One region of the Carnobacterium pleistocenium FTR1 genome, then DNA from elsewhere that is predicted to be linked to it. Evidence: predicted binding sites of a transcription regulator. Region 1 holds the regulator's gene; each other region holds the start of a gene.
What was found. The regulator NrdR, encoded in region 1, represses ribonucleotide reductase genes. The targets are predictions, from matches to a motif close to ACACNATATATNGTGT.

Region 1 (3,220 bases):
TCAACTTGTATGTCTTTTTCTACAACATCTTTCAAAGAAATATTTTGTTGGTTTTTATTATGGTAATCATCATATGCTAGCTTTTTCATTTTTTTCTCATCAATTTGGCCCGTCTCAATATCTGAAGCATTAAGCACAAATTGCTGTAACGCTAATTCATCTAATCCATATAATGTGTGCAATACCAATATTGCCTCTTCAATTTCTTTGGTAATAGAAGAGCGATTGATATATTGTTGATTCAATCCTGCATAGAAAAAATTCAAATCAAATGTTTTTGAATCGATTTTTGGATTTGAAGAACTCGTTTTCCCTATATATGAAACAGGTTCTTTCAATAGTTCTTTTTCTCTTTTTAATAATTCAGCATCAAATTGAAAGACATCTAAAAAGGACTTCGTGACTTCCTGAAATTTCTTCTTGTCTATACTTTCTACAACAAATCGATTTCTTAATTTTTTAAATTTTCGTTCTCCAACTTTTTCTAGTAATAAAAGACTTAATAAATCATCTTTAAAAAAAACATCACTCATTTGAGGAGCTTGCAATTCGTATATTAGTAGTTTAGTTGGGGCTGTTTGAAGATAAGTTTTGAGCAATCCAATTGCTTCCAGCTTGATCCGGGCTTGATACAACTCAGGAATACCGATATTTAGTAATGCCAACAGCTCGGAATGTAAAATCCCTCCACTCCAGTACGCCTCTTCTTCAATCTCAGTCCATAGTGTCATATAAAGACTATATGCTGCGGTTCCTATTAAAGGTTGATACAAAAAAGTAAGGATTTTTTGATCGATATCCGAAAGTAAAGCTTGTTGTTTTACTAAAAAACCATCTTTAGGACTTAAGTTTTTCCATGGATACCCCAAAATGACTCATACCTTTCTATCTCAATTATTTTTTTCAGCTTTTTTTCTTTCAAATTCTTGTAACTCTTTTAAAAAGACACTCATATCTTTAAACTGACGGTATACGCTAGCAAAACGGATATAGGCTATTTCATCAATATCAGCCAATTTTTCCATGATGTATTCCCCGATAATAGCAGAGGAAATTTCATTTTCACCTAGGCCTCTGATTTGATTTTCTACTTCATCTACTATTTTTTCAACTTGCTCCATAGCTACTGGTCGTTTCTCACAAGAACGTATCAGACCTCTTAAAATTTTCTCGCGGTTAAATTCTTCTCGAGTACCATTTTTTTTAATGACCAAAAGGGGTGTCTTTTCGACTCGTTCAAATGTAGTAAAACGGAACTTGCAAGCTTCACATTCTCTTCTTCTACGAATAGCGCGTCCATCATCTGCTGGACGACTATCTACAACTTTAGAATTATTATTTTGACAGCGTGGACATTGCATATTTATCATCCCTATCTTAAGTGTTCTTCGTATCTACATGAATCGCGCACGAAAATATTTACTCCATTATACCATACAACAACCAGAGATTAAACCGTTTGAAAATCAGGGAATGCTTCGATTGTAGCAAAAAAAAACAACCCATAAATGATTGTTCTTTTCGCCTTATTCTTTATGCTCTAATTGGTTTTTGTTTTAGTTATCCAGTCTAAAACTTGTTTTTTCGTATTCTCGATCGTTCCGTTATTATCAATAATAATATCTCCAAGAATGACTTTTTTTGAGATAGGCAGCTGGGAATCGATTCTTTGAATTGCTTCTTTTTTCCCAAGATTGTCTCTCTTCATTAATCGATTTAGCTGAATCTCTTCTGATGTGGCTACCACCATAACTTGATCTACATATTTTTCATATTCCACTTCAAATAAAAGTGGAATATCCATAACAATGATTGCTGGACTTTGCTTTAAGTAATCATTCATTTTAGATATGAGCCATTGATGTATATACTGAGACAAAATTTCGTTCAGCAACTCTCTTTTTTTCTTATCCTTAAAAACGATTTCACCTAATGCAGCACGATCTAATGTCCCATCTGCTTGAATAATTTTATTCCCAAATTCTTTTCTTATTTTATTTAATCCAGCTGTTCCTGGTTTTACTACTTCTCTTGCTCCAACATCTGCATCCACTACTGGGTAGCCTTGTTCCTTAAATATTTTGCTTACAGTCGATTTACCTGTAGAGATTCCCCCTGTTAACCCTAGAATTACAGTCATCCTAACCCTCCTTTATTACTGATCAGCTGTTAGTTTTTGACAATTAGAACAAAAATGAGTGCCTCTTTGCGCAACTTTTATTTTTTCTATTGGTGTACCGCAACGAATACATGGAATACCTTTTTTTCCATAAACAGCTAATTTCATTTGAAATGTTCCTGCTTCTCCTAACGCATTTTGATAAGTCCGAATAGTTGTTCCGCCCGCTTTGACTGCGTCACCAAGTACCTTGATGATTGATTTGTGTAATTGAGAAACTTCACTTTTATTCAAGTTATTTGCGATTCTCAGTGGATGTATTTTGGCTAAAAAAAGTACCTCATCTACATAAATATTCCCTAAACCAGCTACAATTTTTTGGTCCAGTAAAAGTGGTTTAATGGCTCTTTTTTTAGTTTGCAGAGCATTATAAAAAGTTGTTTCATCAAAATCTTTTTCAGTGGGCTCTGGGCCAAGTAACTTTATGCCCGTCATACTGCATTCTTTCCCTAAGGGTACTAGGGTCATTCGTCCAAATTTGCGTACATCCAAATATCGTAAATCTCTCCCATCCGCTAAGTGAAAAACCACGTGTGTATGCTTTTTAAGTGGCTTTGATGATTCTTCCACTTCATATTTACCTTCCATCCGCAGATGTGAAACCATTGTCCACTGCTTGAAATGAAAGATGATATATTTGCCACGGCGATCAAATCCAATAATTTCCTCACCTGCTAAAAGTTGCTTAAATTCATTGCTTTCGATAGAACCGGAAATAATCCGATCCCAGTATACATCAACGGACGTTATACTTGCTCCTAACACAAGTTTTTCTAACCCTTTTCTAACTGTTTCAACTTCTGGTAACTCTGGCAAAATTCTACTTCCTTTCTACATAAGGAAAGTGTCCTTGCTATCAACGAAAATAGCAAAAACACTTTCTTTATTATTTAGCTTCGTACCAACTTTTCCCACTATTGCTATCAACTTTTAATGGAACAGCTAATTCTACTGCCCCTTCCATAACTTCGATAACTAATGCTTCTAGTTGTTCTATCTCATCTTCAGGAACTTCAAAGATAAGTTCATCATGAACCTGCA
Region 2 (3,220 bases), 530 kb from region 1:
CCATCAAATCCGCAATCATAACAATGATCGATTGGTGTATTAGTCCCAAGGTATCCAATGCGATCGTATGCATAATCCCACACGGCTTCCAAGGCTTTTGGATTTTGCTGCATATTTGGGTACTCGCAATAGTGAATGAACCCTCCGGAAGTGTATTCAGGATAATCTTTTTCAAATTCTATTTTTTCAAATGGTGTCGGTTTTTTGCGAACATCATAATGAAAACTGTTTGTATAATACTCTTTATCAGTAATATTATCGATTACACCAAATTTCTTCGTATCTAATCGGCAAAAACGGTCAGTTAGACTCTCACTTGGAGTCGAATACACACTAAAATGGTAGCCTTGCTCTTCTCCCCACTGATCTGTATACTGCTTCATTTCTTTCAGAACTGCTAATGTAAATAGTTTGGCTTCTTCATTTTTCTCCCAATCAGGTCCAAAGAACACGGTTGCTGTTTCATATAAACCAATATACCCTAATGATACTGTGGCACGTTTGTCTTTAAAAAGGTCATCCACATAATCTTTTTTTTCAAGACGCTTTCCGAAAGCTCCATACTGATACAATATAGGGGCATTTTCGGGTGTAGCTTCATTTGTCCTTTGAACACGGTAGACTAATGCATCTCGACAAACCAATAATCTTTCTTCCAGTATTTTCCAAAACAATGAGCGGTCTCCTTTAGACTCTAAAGCTATGCGCGGCAAATTCATGGTAACGACACCTAAATTCATTCTTCCAGCGTTTACTTCATTTCCCTCCGCATCCTTCCAGCCTTGTAAGAAAGAACGACACCCCATAGGAGCTTTAAAACTGCCGGTTAATGAGACAATTTTATCGTACATCAAAACATCGGGATACATTCTTTTCGTTGAACAAGTTAGGGCTAATTTTTTTAAATCGTAATTTTTATCTTCTGGATTTAAATTGACCCCTCGCTTCAATGAAAAGACAAGTTTTGGAAAAATAGCCGTTCTTTTTTCTTTTCCCAAACCATTGATTCGTACTTGTAAAATAGATTGCTGAATTTCTCGTTCAAACCAATCTGTTCCTAATCCAAATCCTAACGTTGTAAAAGGCGTTTGCCCTTGCGATGAGTAAAGTGTATTGATTTCATATTCTAAACTTTGCATTGCATCATAAATATCTTTTTTAGTTTTTTCATTTGCGTACTGTTGCTGCTTCTCTTCACCTAAAATCCATTCTTTCGCTGTTTTTAAATGTTTTTGGTAATTTAAACGGCTATAGGGAGCTAGTACTTCATCAATACGGTCAGCGCTACATCCCCCATACTGGCTAGAAGCAACATTGGCTATAATTTGGGCCATTTGAGCAGCAGCTGTTTGGATAGAACGTGGACTTTCTACTTCTGCATTTCCTATCTTAAAGCCTTCACTAAACATACCCTTGAAATCAATCAGACAACAATTTGTCATTGGTGAGTAGGGTTGGTAATCTAAATCATGGTAATGAATATCCCCTTTTTGATGGGCATTAGCTACATGTTCTGGCAACATTTTAAGACCAATCGATTTAGCAACTGTCCCCGCGGTCAAATCTCTTTGTGTATTAAAAATATTACTGTCTTTATTCGCATTTTCATTTACAACGGTTTCTTCTTTGAGCAATAGGTTATGGATGCCATAATTGATATCTGTTGACTGACTTCTTTCCAAATCACGACGGGTCCTATACACTAAATAAGCTTCTGCTAATTCATGTTTATGTGCATCGATTACTGTGTGTTCAACGATACTTTGAATTTCATAAATTTGGACATTGCTTATGAACCGTCTGGCTATTTCTTTTTTGACTTCTTCAACAATGACTCTTAACTCTTGAATGTTTTTTTCGTCTAGTTGTTTTGTTAGTGAACGCTGAGCTTTCAATAAGGCTTCAAAGATTTTTTCTTCTTTGAATTCAACTTCTCTGCCATCTCTTTTCAATACTTTCAACTTAACATTGTTCGTTTTTTCACAAAAACCATTATTACTTTTTATCATTTCCTATCACCGTCCTATCTTTCCTCTAAAACACTATATGTAGTTTATAAAACTAATTATAAACCATATCTAGTATAATAGGTTATAATTACTCTTTTAGCAAGTCTTTTTAAGTTCATACTAGATACAAAACCAGGCCACACATCAGTATGTATGACCTGGTTACCTCTAAGCTTATTAAATTATTCATAAGACTTATTGATGCTGCACTTTTCTAAATCTAACAGTCTCTCTTTCATCTCTAACTTCCCTCGATAACCGGTTAATCTACCGTCTTTATGGATAACCCGATGGCAAGGGACTACGATCAATAAAGGATTTCTTCCGATTGCTGTACCAACCGCCCGAAATGAATTGGGCTGTCCAATAGCTGCCGCGATTTCGCCATATGAGCTTGTTTTTCCATATGGGATATCATTTAAAACTTTCCAAACCTTTTGCTGAAATAAAGTCCCCTTAACATCTATAGGAAAAGTGAAAATAGTTCTAGACCCCTTAAAATACTCTAGAAACTGTTGATGGTAAAGCTGTAATTCAGTCTTATCTTCCACTAAAACTGCTCCTGGATATAATTTTATCATCCCCGCTTCCAGTTCACTCAGCGACTCATTTAAAGAACCCACAAAACAAAGACCGATATCGGTTGCTGCCAGATAAAGGCTTCCTAAGTCATACTTAAAAGAACTATAAATTATTTTCTGTGCATTATTTCTCATCTTCTCACCTCTTTAAACTAAGCTTCTACTATTTCGATGCCTGCTAAATTACTTATATCTCGGTACATCGTATTTCGCTTCTTATCTTTCAAGAGGATATTGACTTCTCCTGACAGACCTTCTTTAATAGCCTTATTCATACTGCCATTTTCAGGAGCAATAAGTTTACCAGAATAGGTAATCATTCCTTTAATGGTCAGTTCTGCTTCTTTATTTTCGAGTATGACTGTTACCGAATCTTTTGTTTGATCCAATATCCTTACTTTACTGCTATTATAAGTTGCAAAGCGATACTCAATGTCATTCACTATTAGATTACAAATAAAACCTTTAAACGTTTTTATATGAAAGGGGATATGTGCGATTGATAAAAATAGACTAGTATTGGGATTTTTGAAATGATTTGAATGGATCCAAACATACTCTTTTGGAAATGAAGTCCCCCAATCTTTTTCAATATAACCTTTGCCATTTGTAAAGACAATGTCTTTATCG
Region 3 (3,220 bases), 1.6 Mb from region 1:
TCAAGCTGAAACGCTGCTTCAAGTAGACGGTGGAACGCTTGATATTACAACAGGTGGCGGAAGCACTAATGCAGTGGCGAAAGCATCGGAAAGTATGGGTATGAATTTCTTTAAACAAACAGCAGAGACAGAAACAGAGACAGAGACAGAGGCAGATGAAAATCTGGATACTGACGATACTAGTTCGACAAGTATGAAAGGGTTGAAAGCTACAGGTGAATTGATCATCAATAATGGAACAATCACAATTGATGCAGCTGACGATACGGTTCATACTGATGGTAACTTGACACTGACAGGTGGAACACTTTCATTAGCTTCTGGCGATGATGGCTTACATGCGGACAATGATTTGCAATTAAGCGGGTCAACTATCGCAATCACAGAGAGTTATGAAGGAATTGAAGGCAAGACGATCACGATCAGCGACGGAGAAATTACGGTTGTAGCGAGTGATGATGGACTAAATGCAGCTGGCGGAACTTCGACAACTAGCGAACAAGCTGTACCCGGTGAAACTGCTAGCAGTAGTGAAAATTCATTGGTCATTTCCGGAGGCACATTGACGGTAAATAGCAGTGGGGATGGATTGGATTCAAATGGGACACTTGAAATTTCTGGCGGTACTACTACAGTTAGTGGACCAGAAAATGACGGCAACGGAACAATTGACTCAAATGGGGACACTCTTATTACTGGAGGAACATTAATGGCTGCTGGAAGTTCAGGTATGGCCGTAACTTTTGGAGACAGTTCTAGTCAAGTGAGTGTATTATATGGATTTGAAACGACTTACGAAGCGGGAAGCGAAATCGAACTAACTGATGCAGATGGAACAGTTCTTTTATCATGGACGGCCGATAAAAGTTTTAGTTCTGTACAATTTAGTTCAGCTGATTTAGAGGAAGATGGAACCTACACATTAGCAATTGATGATGAAACTTTTGAAGTGGTAGTTGACTCAATTGCCACAACAGTAGGCACTACAACTGGTCAAATGGGAGGCGGAATGCAACAGCCTGGTAACGGCGATATGCAACAGCCTGGTAACGGCGATATGCAAAGACCGACTGAAGACGATACAAGCACTACACCAGAACTTAATTAAATCGTTTAGTTATAACTAAAAATGGACAAGTCAGAAGAAAAAATTCTCTGGCTTGTCCATTTTACTTGCCTTCTTTTAAAGTTTTGGATGTAACTATTTGCTGTAACTCTGTTTTCGGATATAGAAAAAAATGAAGAATTTAAAATCAATCGCTTTCACAGCTTAAGAATAGTCGATACACTATATGTTGTGTTTTTTTTGAAAAAAACTAGCATATGTTGTGTAATTTTAGGTTGAAATAATTATAATATCATAGTATCATAGCAAAGGTAGTAACTGATGAATATGTAGTTAGATATTTAAAAATAATAGATAAGTATGTAGAACATCCATAAAGTTAAAGTAGTAATTAAATAGAGAAAGGGTAGCTCACTAGAGCTACTCTTTTTCCTTGGCATAAGGAGAGGGGTAGATGGCGATTTTAGTAATTGGTGGAATGATCGGGGCAGGAAAAACAAGTGTAGCTGAACTTTTGGGAGGTTCTTTAGGTAGTGAGGTATTCTACGAAAATGTAGACGATAATGAAATATTGCCTTTATTTTACACGGCAAGTGAAGAGGAACAAAGAGTAAAACGGTACCCTTTTTTATTACAATTGGAATTTTTAAATAGTCGGTTTAAAAGCATTAAAGAGGCATTACATAACAAAAATAATGTTTTAGATCGTTCAATTTATGAGGATTGGTATTTTGCTAAAGTAAACATGAATTTAGGGCGTATTTCAGAAACAGAATTCAGCATATACCAAAAATTGCTCAATAATATGATGGAAGAATTACAAGAATTACCCAAAAAGTCACCAGACTTAATGGTGTATTTAAAGGGATCCTTTGAGACGATTGTTTACCGTATCGGTTTACGTGGCAGAGACTTTGAGCAAGATCAAGGGTTACTAGATTATTATAGAACGCTTTGGGAAGGGTATGATAATTGGGTCACCAAATATTATGATGCCTCAGAGGTGTTGATTATCAATATAGATAAGATCGACGTAGTAAACAATCCCGAAGATGCCTATACAGTTGTAACAATGGTTAACGATAAATTAGCAGAGATGGAGATAAGAAATAAATGAGCAGATTAATCACGATTTTAGGAATTATAGTTATGTTGGGGATCGTTTATCTCTTATCTGATAATAAAAAAGCTATTAATAAAAGAACTGTATTTACTGCTTTAGGGGCACAATTAGTTTTATCCCTATTTTTAATCAAGGTTCCTGTGGGCAGTTGGATCATCGAACAGTTAGCAAAAGCTGTAACCAAATTGTTTAGTTTCGCTAACGAAGGACTAACCTTTGTTTTTGGAGATTTATTTGGACAAGGGTATTTCTTTATTGATGTGCTGGGTGTCATTATTTTCTTATCTGCTTTAACCGGTATCCTAGGCTACTTAGGTGTAGTGGGTTGGGTAGTAAAAATAATAGGAGGAGCTGTGGGTAAATTATTAGGTACCGAGAAAGCTGAGTCGTTTGTAGCGGTAGCTAATATGTTCTTAGGCCAGACAGAAGCACCTTTCTTAGTTGCGAAATACTTACCAAATATGACAAAGTCAGAGTTGATGACAGTTTTGGTTTCCGGGATGGGTTCAGTGTCAGCTTCTATTCTAGTTGGGTACAGTCTACTGGGTATCCCGATGAAATGGCTACTAATCACAACGGCTTTGGTTCCTTTTGGGTCACTATTAGTCGCTAAAATTTTGACACCTGAAACGGAGATCAGTAAAGTATCAGAGGTAACATTAAACCGTAAAGGTGCTAATACATCTATTTTTTCTGCTATGTCCGAGGGAATCAATAATGGGTTGCAAATGGTATTAGGTATCGGAGCTAGTTTGATTGCCGTGATTTCAATCGTAGCATTATTAAATAGTATTTTAGGTCTAGTAGGTACGAGTTTTACAGAGGCTCTAGGTTATCTCTTTCTGCCGATTGGTTGGTTGATGGGATTAAGTGGCTCTGAAGCGATGATTGCTGGGCAAATTTTAGGGACAAAAATGTCTATCAATGAATTTGTCGCTTTTGCAGATCTAGCACCTATGATATCTGAACTATCTGAAAGAGCTGTAGCTATGTTATCCATTGCTGTAGGTAGTTTCGGAGCATTTGCTAGT

Region 2: nrdD (anaerobic ribonucleoside-triphosphate reductase) is a predicted target of NrdR. The motif match lies at 2,040-2,055, and genes of this name have one in related genera.
Region 3: BP17_RS01750 (deoxynucleoside kinase) is a predicted target of NrdR. The motif match lies at 1,286-1,301, and genes of this name have one in related genera.

The regions. Positions count from the first base shown of each region.
Region 1 covers NZ_JQLQ01000002.1:1,898,682-1,901,901, forward strand. Annotated here, with positions in the region: gene BP17_RS09335 (replication initiation and membrane attachment family protein) at 1-869, opposite strand, end outside; gene nrdR (transcriptional regulator NrdR) at 891-1,361, opposite strand; gene coaE (dephospho-CoA kinase) at 1,541-2,140, opposite strand; gene mutM (DNA-formamidopyrimidine glycosylase) at 2,156-2,995, opposite strand; gene polA (DNA polymerase I) at 3,066-3,220, opposite strand, start outside.
Region 2 covers NZ_JQLQ01000002.1:2,432,519-2,435,738, forward strand. Annotated here, with positions in the region: gene nrdD (anaerobic ribonucleoside-triphosphate reductase) at 1-2,009, opposite strand, end outside; gene BP17_RS11910 (methylated-DNA--[protein]-cysteine S-methyltransferase) at 2,192-2,725, opposite strand; gene BP17_RS11915 (tocopherol cyclase family protein) at 2,743-3,220, opposite strand, start outside.
Region 3 covers NZ_JQLQ01000002.1:327,834-331,053, forward strand. Annotated here, with positions in the region: gene BP17_RS01745 (carbohydrate-binding domain-containing protein) at 1-1,108, shown strand, start outside; gene BP17_RS01750 (deoxynucleoside kinase) at 1,521-2,183, shown strand; gene BP17_RS01755 (NupC/NupG family nucleoside CNT transporter) at 2,180-3,220, shown strand, end outside.